Regions from separate parts of the Exiguobacterium sp. UBA3968 genome, predicted to be linked through region 2. Evidence: riboswitches for the same ligand, from Rfam matches in the RefSeq annotation. Region 2 holds a riboswitch; each other region holds the start of a gene.
The links. A riboswitch is a leader RNA that binds a small molecule or an ion and turns the genes downstream of it on or off. The one in region 2 is predicted to bind S-adenosylmethionine.

Region 1: another riboswitch for S-adenosylmethionine. It lies ahead of B3S86_RS13490 (LLM class flavin-dependent oxidoreductase); the one in region 2 lies ahead of B3S86_RS00275 (2,3-diketo-5-methylthiopentyl-1-phosphate enolase).
Region 3: another riboswitch for S-adenosylmethionine. It lies ahead of B3S86_RS12835 (Na+/H+ antiporter NhaC family protein); the one in region 2 lies ahead of B3S86_RS00275 (2,3-diketo-5-methylthiopentyl-1-phosphate enolase).

Annotation. Positions count from the first base shown of each region.
Region 1 is NZ_DGCW01000007.1:147,244-150,521, forward strand. It holds gene B3S86_RS13485 (ATP-grasp domain-containing protein) at 1-788, opposite strand, end outside; gene B3S86_RS13490 (LLM class flavin-dependent oxidoreductase) at 785-1,843, opposite strand; SAM riboswitch class I at 1,918-2,020, opposite strand; gene B3S86_RS13495 (DUF975 family protein) at 2,130-2,768, opposite strand; gene B3S86_RS13500 (DUF817 domain-containing protein) at 2,962-3,278, opposite strand, start outside.
Region 2 is NZ_DGCW01000004.1:17,925-21,202, forward strand. It holds gene mtnK (S-methyl-5-thioribose kinase) at 1-840, opposite strand, end outside; SAM riboswitch class I at 918-1,021, opposite strand; SAM riboswitch class I at 1,227-1,328, shown strand; gene B3S86_RS00275 (2,3-diketo-5-methylthiopentyl-1-phosphate enolase) at 1,399-2,589, shown strand; gene B3S86_RS00280 (2-hydroxy-3-keto-5-methylthiopentenyl-1-phosphate phosphatase) at 2,586-3,245, shown strand; gene B3S86_RS00285 (methylthioribulose 1-phosphate dehydratase) at 3,242-3,278, shown strand, end outside.
Region 3 is NZ_DGCW01000007.1:13,984-17,261, reverse strand. It holds gene B3S86_RS12840 (hypothetical protein) at 1-70, shown strand, start outside; gene B3S86_RS12835 (Na+/H+ antiporter NhaC family protein) at 110-1,420, opposite strand; SAM riboswitch class I at 1,502-1,606, opposite strand; gene B3S86_RS12830 (metal ABC transporter solute-binding protein, Zn/Mn family) at 1,676-2,689, opposite strand; gene B3S86_RS12825 (alpha/beta hydrolase) at 2,859-3,278, shown strand, end outside.

The DNA of each region.
Region 1 (3,278 bases), on a different contig from region 2:
CCTGCGACCGCAATCTGGTTCGCTTGGAGGAACGCTTCGTACTTTTCAATGATTGGATCATCGAAGCCTTCAACGATTTGGAACTTCATCGGTGTTTGCGGCGCTTCTTCACCAACTGGGCAAAACAAGTCGTCAATCACACACGCATCAGCTGGGCAAAGTTCGAATCCTTCCGACGTATCGACTCGGACCGCATAGACAAATTTTCCACCTACGAACTCACACCGCGTGATGTACGGTTCTGGTGCTTGGATGTACTCTTGAATCAACGTGATGCCATCGACTGGTTCGTCGAATGTCGAACCATCGAGATAAGCTTCAAGTGCTTCAATCGAATGGAATAACTGGACGCCGAGACCTTTCCCGGCACGGTTATGTTTCGTGATGAATGACGAAACACCGATTTCTTTTGCTGCTTGTACGATTTGATCACGTCCGACAGCAGCCGTTGTCTTTGGTACACGAATCCCAGCCTTACGTAACGCTGTGTATTGATTAACTTTGCTGACTTCAAGACGGAGCGCACGCGTTCCGTTAAAGACAGTGCGGTCATGCTCTTCTAACCAAGCGAGGACCCCTTCCGTCAACTCTGGCGCATAACGATGCCCCCGCGTATGCGAAGACGCACTCATACGACTGTAAAAGACACCTTCTGGCGGCAGTTCATCTAACGGTACGATTCCTTCATTTAAGTGCCACTGCTCGTACGGCAACTTGAGTTCTTCGAGACGTTTGATGAGATGATCCGTCCATTCTTGGTTTTCGTGGAGAATATGAATTTTTGTCATGATTGTTGACCTACCTTTCGTTTCGCTTCGACCAGTGGCATTACGTCACGGGCAAAGCGTTCCATTTCTTCAAGTTGTGGTGAGAATTGTAACAAGAGCAACGTGACACCAGCGGCTTCGAACGCTAGAATCCGTTCGGCAATCTGTTCTGGTGTTCCGATCAAGTTCGGTCGCAGACCACGGTTCGAGACGGAATAATCATTTCGTTCGACCTGTTGTTCGAGTTGCGATTTACTGATGAAATCTTGATAACCGGCATAACCGGCGCTGTCTTCCTTGACGTCCGTGATGCGTTGCCACTCAAGAAGCGCTTCTTCTTCCGTATACCGACAAATGATGTAGGCAGCAAGACCGAAGCTCTCAAGCGGTGCGTGTCCCGTCGCTTCCCGGCGTACTTTCATATCATTGATTTTATGAGCTACTTCTTCAACAGTGCCTCCATGCATGACGTAGGCATCACAATGTTCGACGATCGTCCGTTTTCCGGCTTCACTCTCTCCACCAGCGTAGAGCTTAATCCCCGGACGCTGGACGGGTTTCGGATGGAGTTCTGCCTGTTCGATCGTGTAGTGATTGCCGGAGAAGCTGTACGGTGACGCATCTGCCCATAGTCCTTTCATGACCGTGACGAACTCTTCCGTTCGGGCATAGCGTTCATCGTGTGCAGTAAAAATACCGTTGTATTGTTTTGCTTCTTCTGCCCACCAGGCCGAGACGACATTGAGCGTAAATCGTCCTCCACTCAACTGATCGATGTTTGCCGCCATCTTCGCCGTCGTCGCCGGATTATGGAACCCGGGACGAACCGCTGTCATGATTTCAAGGCGTTCTGTTGTTGCAGCAATCGCCGCTGCCGTTGTCCATGCCTCAAGACTCGGTTCCTTGATGCCTTTGATATCGTTCAAGTTCAATTCCGCAATCAACGTCGTCGAGAAGCCGATCCGTTCAGCTGTTTGTGCGACTTGTTTCGCATAATCGAATGTCGCTGGCATCTGTTCATCCTCGACGTTACGTAGCCATCCCCCAAAAATCGGTAACCAAAAACCATACTCCACTCCATCGTCCCCCTTATCATAAAAAAACGCTCTTTTCGAAGTTCGAAAAGAGCGACGGTATCTTGTCCTGTCCGCTCTTATCTTCAGAAGGTATTCCTTCCTGGAAGTAGCACCTTCCGCCATAGCGGGGTTGCTGAAGTGTCTTCGGGCCAGTCCCTCGACTTCTCTAGATAAGATGTGTTGCATTCATCGTACAGAATTCATTGAACTAAAGCAACCATTAAACCGTCTTTTCCTATCGGATTTATTCCAAAGAAAAATCCCGACGTAGTGTCGGGATTCGGAATTAGTATGGTGCGACGAAATCTGATGTCTGCTCTGGCGCCTGCTCCCCACGAATACGATCGTAGAATTTGGCAAGCGTGACACTGAAGTATGGTCCGACCCATAGGACAGCAAGACCAAGCGTAACGATAACAAGCAACGCCCAACCGATAAACGATAAGAAGAGCAAGAATGCTTCCATCTTGTGTCCATCCATGAGTTGCCGTGAGCGTGTAATTGCCTCGAGAATACCGATTGACGGCTCATCCCGAAGGATGTAGTACGTCAACAAGTAAGAGAATGACTTGATGATACCAGGGATGATTAAGAGTAACGTCCAGAGCGCGATAAAGATGAACTGAACAATGGCCAGCCCCACCACTTTCAGGAACATACCATATGGCTCAAACAAATCCGTCACTTTCGTTTCTTCGCCACGAGCAATCGACATGGCAATCCATGTCCAACCGACTCCTACTGGAATCAATAAAATCGACACCAATGATACAACGAGATCTATACTACTAGACGGCTCATCGATATCCGATCCAAATAAATTAGGAACACCCTGAATAATACTAAACAGCAGAAAAGCTAGGACTGCAAATCCCCAACGACCGCTGAGCGACTCCTTCGCTGCTTTCTTTAATTGAGATGACATGAGTAAGGTCCTCCTTGAAAAATAAGTTCTCACCTTACTCTACGGCTTAAAACTTCTAATGTTTCACTCTTTTTTCAATAATTTCCCGTCTCGTCACTGGTTGAGCCAAACACGCTCAAGTTGTCGTCCACATGTTAGAACGAACGTTGAACATCGAAGCGCTTCATCGCAAACGAAATGTCATGTTTTTCGTCTATGTACGCTGATATATCTCCACAGCCGGATCCTGTTGCTTGTATTTCGCGACGATGACGATCAGGACCGTGATGATCACAAGCAGGAACCAAGAAGACAACTTTCCGAGATCAACGACTTCCCATCCTCTTTCCTGATGTGGATAGACCCACCCTTTAAAGAACGTCACGATATTCTCAGCGATCCAAATAAAGAACGCGATCAGTAAAAAAGACAGGACGAGCGGCATGCGGTAGATCGTCTGCTCGATCGTAAAATGAACCCATGACTTATAGAAGACAAGGACGACGAGGACCATCAATAGCCAGCGTGCAT
Region 2 (3,278 bases):
GATGTCGCGAATCCGGGCATCACGAAGTGCTGAATAATCCGGGTATGCTGCAAAGAATAAGTGGGCGATGAACTGTCCGACATCGAATCCGAATGGACCATAAAAGGCGAATTCTGGATCGATGACTTTCGTTTCTGTTGCCGAAGCAAAGATGCTTCCTGTATGTAGATCGCCGTGTAGCAACGCATCTCCTTTCGTGATGAAAAGCGCTTCGAGTTTTGCGACTTCGCGTTTCAACTCATCGTCCGCCCACAGACGTGCCACCTCTTCTTCAAGCCCGGCTTCAATCTCGTTCGTCTCCGCGTCATGGAACGGATCCGTGAAGATTAATTTTTCCGTGATGTCGCACAAGTCCGGATTGTAGTACGTTCGGGCGACGCGTTTTTTTTCAACCGGACCAAGCGCAAAGTCCGATGTATGGAATAAAGTCCGAGCGAGATAAGAACCAATATGTTCCGCAAGCAACGGATACTGTTCACCTGCGAGTAAACCGCTTCGAACGATTGTCAGATGTGAAAGATCTTCCATGACCGTATACGCCTCGTCGTGACTAGCATGAAAGACACGCGGTACGAACGGCACGGCATGCCGGGCGAATTCACGGAGTGCGGATTGCTCGATCCACGCCCGCTCGAGTGATAGTGGCCAGCTCTCACCGACGACTTTCGCGTACGGGAGTGCTTGTTTTAGAATCAATCGATGTTCACCTTCTCGAATTCGAAAGACAAGGTTCAGATTGCCGTCGCCAATCTCTTCTGCTTCGACGGTTCCGTCGCCGATCAGTCCTAGTGAGCGGACCCGTTCGATCGCGTCCTGTTCTGTAAATGCTTTGTATGTCATCTCAGTTCCCCCTATGTGATACACGAAAAAGCGCCTCTTTTCGTCATCGAAAAGAGGCGCAGGAAAGTCACTGCGTCCTCTTATCTCTCAGACGAAACGTCTGTTGGATTTAGCACCGTGCCAAGTGGTCGGTTGCTGCGGCGTCATCGGGCCAATTCCCTCTGCCAACTCGCGATAAGAGTCGTATGTAGTTGTCGTGTGTGATATTGATTTGAATCTTACGCAATCCTCTTCCCTGCTGTCAAATCGAAATCAAGCAGAAACGGATATCGTTTTCGCTCCATATATAGAAAGAGTATTTTCAAAAAAATAAATTTTCTAAAAATAGTTTGACAAGTCGTGACTCTCATGTAAAAATTGCAATTAGATTTCACAATTTCATCCAATTCTTATCAAGAGCAGACGGAGGGACAAGCCCTACGATGTCGCAGCAACCGACCTTTTGGCACGGTGCTAATTCTTGCAGCTACTAAGCTGACAGATAAGAGTCCACGTTCGAATCATTCATGGTCTCTTGTCGCTGACAAGAGACCATTTTTTTATTGAAGGAGGAAAGACATGGCTTACATCACAGCTACTTATCAATTGACCGCCCGCGATCGACTGGAGCAACGCGCCGAACAACTCGCGCTTGGTCTGACGGTTGGTTCCTGGACGGAGCTGAATCATCTTGAGCAACAACAACTCGCCTCATTCAAAGGAGAAGTCGTACATACGGAAGAGCGCGACGGTAAAGGCTATATCACGATTCGTTACCCGGAACACAATGTATCGCGCGACTTTTCTGCGATCTTGACGACCGTCTTCGGGAAACTCTCACTCGACGGTGAAATCAAATTAACAGAACTGCTACTACCCGATACATTCACGTCGGATTTTCCAGGTGCGAAGTTCGGGATCGAAGGGGTTCGTTCCTTGATTGGTGTCGAAGATCGTCCACTGTTAATGAGCATCTTCAAAGGGGTCATCGGACGCGATTTATCGTTCCTTCGTGATCAACTCGAAGGACAACTTGCTGGTGGGATCGATCTCGTCAAGGACGATGAGATCCTATATGACAATCCGTTGACACCGACGATTGATCGGGCACGGATAGGACGTGAGGTTATCGATGCTCATTTCCACCGGACCGGTAAACGTGCGTTGTATGCGATCACACTTAGTGGTCCCGTCTTTACGCTCAAGGATCAAGCCAAACGATTGATTGACGCTGGAGCAACTGCTTTCTTGTTGAATACCTTCACATACGGACTCGACGTCTTACGTGAATTGGCAAGTGATCCGGAGATCAACGTTCCCATTTTCAATCATCCGGCTTACAGCGGTGCATTGATTGCTAGCCCGAACCACGGTGTTGCAGCGCCTGTCTTACTTGGCACATTACCGCGCGTTGCTGGTGCAGACTTAACACTATTCCCGTCACCTTACGGCAATGTCGCTCTTCCGAAGGACGTCGCCCGCGGCATCGCGGTCGAAGCGACTCGCCTCGGTCAGACGAAAGCGATTTTCCCTGTCCCTTCAGCCGGTATTCACCCAGGACTCGTTGCTCAACTCGTACGCGACTTCGGGATCGATTCCGTCATCAACGCTGGTGGTGGCGTACATGGTCATCCGCAAGGTGCTGCGGCTGGTGTTATCGCTTTTCGTCAAGCACTTGATGCGGCACTCGCAAATGAATCCCTATCGAATGCTGCGTCACGACATGAAGAATTACGAGTCGCGCTCGACGCTTGGGGGATCAAGTCATGACCTTACGAATTCTTTGTGACTTCGACGGTACCGTGACGATGCAGGATAACATCATTGCACTCATGGAGGTATTTGCGCCAGTGAATGACTTCGAACCGTTGAAACGTGGCGTGCTCGACCGGACGTTATCGATCCAAAGTGGTGTCGGGCAGATGTTCGCGCTTCTGCCGTCCGACGGTAAAGCGGACTATCTTGATTTCTTGATGGAGCGCGCTGTCATTCGCGAAGGATTTTCGGAGTTGCTTCAGTACAGTCGTCGTCAAGGAATCCATTTTTCGATTGTTAGCGGTGGAATGGACTTTTTCGTCGAACCGATCTTAGCACCGTTCCTCGAGCAAGAGCAGATTTACTGTAACATTGCCGATTTCAGTGGTCCATTCGTCCACATCGATTGGCCACACGCCTGCGATGTCCATTGCACGAATGGATGCGGCTGTTGTAAAACATCCGTTGCCCGTACATTATGCAAAGACGATGACGTCATCATCGTCATCGGTGACTCAGTGACGGACTTCGAACTCGCAAAACAAGCGGATCGTGTCTATGCCCGTGATTATCTGATCACGTTGTGTGAAGAAAATGATATCGCCTATACACCTTTTGAGACGTTCCACGATATCGTTCATGATTTAGCACGATCGGAGGTGACGATATGACATTCATGCGACGGTATGAAGAACTACGCGCCA
Region 3 (3,278 bases), on a different contig from region 2:
ACTCCTTCAGTTTCCACTTCCAGCAATCGCGTATTTGATTTTAGAACGACAAGCGAAGCAGAAAAAATAATGAAACAGGTCCGATCACCATGATCGGACCTGTCGTTGGTTAAGAAGAGATTTTTTCCTGTTGAGCAACTGATTTTTTCGGACGTGGGAAACCAAAGATGATGGCAATCGATCCACAGACGAAGAGCAGGAACGGATAGAACAGATACGGAATCAGTTCTGGTGAAGCTGTCTTCGTCAACTCTGCTGCGATCAGCAGTTGTGCCCCATACGGAATGATGCCTTGAATACCACAAGAGAAGATATCAAGAATACTCGCTGATTTCTTGCGGTCGATTTCATACGTATCAGCGATTTCAGCCGCGAGTGGTCCAGCGACGAGAATCGAGATCGTATTGTTCGCCGTTGCGAGGTTCGTCGCACTGACGAGTGCTGCCATACTGAATTCAGCACCGCGACGCTGTGAAATCTTGCGCGTCAACGTCTCTTTCAAGTAGGCGATTCCGCCATTGAACGTGATCAAACTGACGAGACCACCCATGAGGAGTGTCAAGATGGAAATCTCTGCCATGCCCATCATTCCTTCAGACATCGAAAGGACGAACCCACTTAAGCCAAAGCTACCGTCGATCATACCGATGATTCCAGTGAGCAATGTGCCACCGACGAGAACAAGAATGACATTGACACCAAATAGTGCAAGGACGATGACGGCGAGATACGGAATTAATTTGTAGAACTCGAATGCTTTAGCTGCTGCCGCATCGCCAGAACCAGAAACGAACGCGAGTAAGATGACCGTTAAGACGGCAGCCGGGAGAACGATCATGAAGTTCGTCCGGAATTTATCGCGCATGTTCGTTTTTTGTGTCCGAACGGCAGCGATTGTCGTATCCGAGATGAACGACAAGTTATCACCGAACATCGAACCACCAACGACTGACGCTGCTGCGATCGCAACGTTGATACCTGTTGCTTCATGAATACCGAAGGCGATTGGAGCAAGTGCGGCAATCGTTCCTGTCGAGGTACCCATTGCCATCGAGATGAATGCTGCGATAACAAATATCCCACTCATCAGGAGTGAAGGAGGTAAGAACGTCAAAGCAGCATTGACAGTTGCTTCGATTGCGCCGATCGCTTCCGCTGTTCCAGAGAACGCACCGGCTAATAAGAAAATGAAGACCATGATCATGATATCAGGATTTCCGGCACCGGTTGCGATACGTTCGACCGTTTGATTGATCGATCCTTTCGTCATGATTGCAGCAAAGATCAACGCGATCAAAGCGGCGATCAGAATCGGAAATTTGTAAAAATCGTCATAGAAGATACCGGCTCCGATGAAGAGGACCAGGAACACGACGAGCGGAAGAAGTGCCCATTTGTTAGGCGTAATCGTTTCTTTCATTGTTGATACCTCGTTTCTCAAAGATACAAAAAAAGACCCCTTCGCAAGAAAGAAGGAGGTCTTTATGAAATAAAGACGCTCTTCTTATCTCTCAAGCTTTCGCTTGCTGGATTTGGCACAGTACGAATCAAATCGTCCGCTGCCGAAACATCATTGGGCCAGTCCCTCCGTTTCTCGCGATAAAAAGAAGTCATTCAATTGTTGTAAAACACGTTTCTTACCGTACCGCATTGAGTAACGCGTGTCAACTGTACTTTACTGAAGTGCCTGTTCTAACGTCTGGACGTTTTCTTCCATCAACTTAAAATACGAGCTGTTTTGCTGCGATTTCGTCACCGACTCGAGGTTATGGATCGTCACGGATTTAGCTCCGATTTCTTTTTGGATGACACGCGCAACCTTTGGTGAAACCGTTTCTTCGAACGCGACGTATTTCAAATCATGCATCCGCGCTTCTTTCACTAAAGCAGCCAGTTGCTTTTGTGAGGGTTCATCGGAAGGGGAAATTCCGGCGATTGGAAGCTGCGTGAAACCATATCGTTCGGCGAGGTAACCGTAAGCTGCATGTGTGACGAGAAGTTCTTTTTTTGATCCGTCAGCGACGGCTTGCTTGAACTCTTTATCGAGTGCGTCAGCCTGCTGAGCGAACGCTTTCAAGTTTTTTTCGAATGTTGCTTTGTCTTTTGGTACTTCTTTTGATAAGGCGACTGTGATAGAACGTGCCATTGCTTTGGCGTTGACAGGATCAAGCCAGACGTGTGGATCGTATTTTCCATGATCGTGTTCTTCCTCTTCGTGCGCATGTTCATCAGTTGCGTGATCATCGTGCCCTGCTTCTTCGTGCGCATGCTCATCTTCTGTATGTCCCTCTTCTTCATGTGCGTGAAGCGTAGCATCCGATTCCAGCAAAGTGACATCCTTACTCGTCTCGACGAACCGGACGTCCGTGCCTTTTAGACTCTCTTGGATTTTTTTTGAATAGGGTTCAAGTGTCGTACCTGTCAAAAGGAAAAGGTCACCTTTGGCAATCTCAGTGAGTTGCTTTGACGTCGGTTCATAGGAGTGCGGATCTGCTCCAGGTGGGACGATCATCTTGACGTTGACTTGATTACCACCGATTTCACGGGCAATGGCAGCTGTTGCGAACGTCGATGTATAGATTTCCGTCTTTTTATCATCTGAAGTCGATGAATCGGTGTTTGATCCACAAGCTGCGAGGATACTTGCGCTCGCGAATGCGACCGTTAAAGCAGGAATGATTTTTTTCATTATATGTTACCTCCGTTATTAAAACGTAATTATTCCGATTTGGACTTTTTCACTATAGCGGAACGTTTGAGAAGCGTCAAGTACGAATACCGAGACGTTCGACTTCTTTTAAAACGGGGTAAAAGGATAATAAAATGAAGGAATTGATACGTCTTTTGGAGGTGATCAAGTGAAACGTGAAACTGCATGGCTAATGGGGGGAGCTGCACTACTAACGACGGCAGCTGCGGGAGCAAGTATCTGGAACAATTACGGTGCATTACTTCGGTGGACTGAACCCGCCTTGCCAATCACAGAAAAACAACTCGCACCGCGGACACTCACTTACAAACAAGTGGGAGACCGTACCTTACAACTCGATCTCTATTATCCGCCGGGGGAAGGACCGTTTCCAGTCGCGATCTACGCGCACGGTGGCGCATTCGTTCGTGGAGAGCGCGAGGATCTGTTCTGTTTTAGCCCGATCGTTGATCGCCTGCTTGAACTTGGGGTTGCTGTTTGTAGTATCGATTATCGTCTGTTTGAAGAAGGCAGTTATTTTCCGGATAATCTCGAAGATGTACGGGATGCCTTATGCTTTTTGAACAAA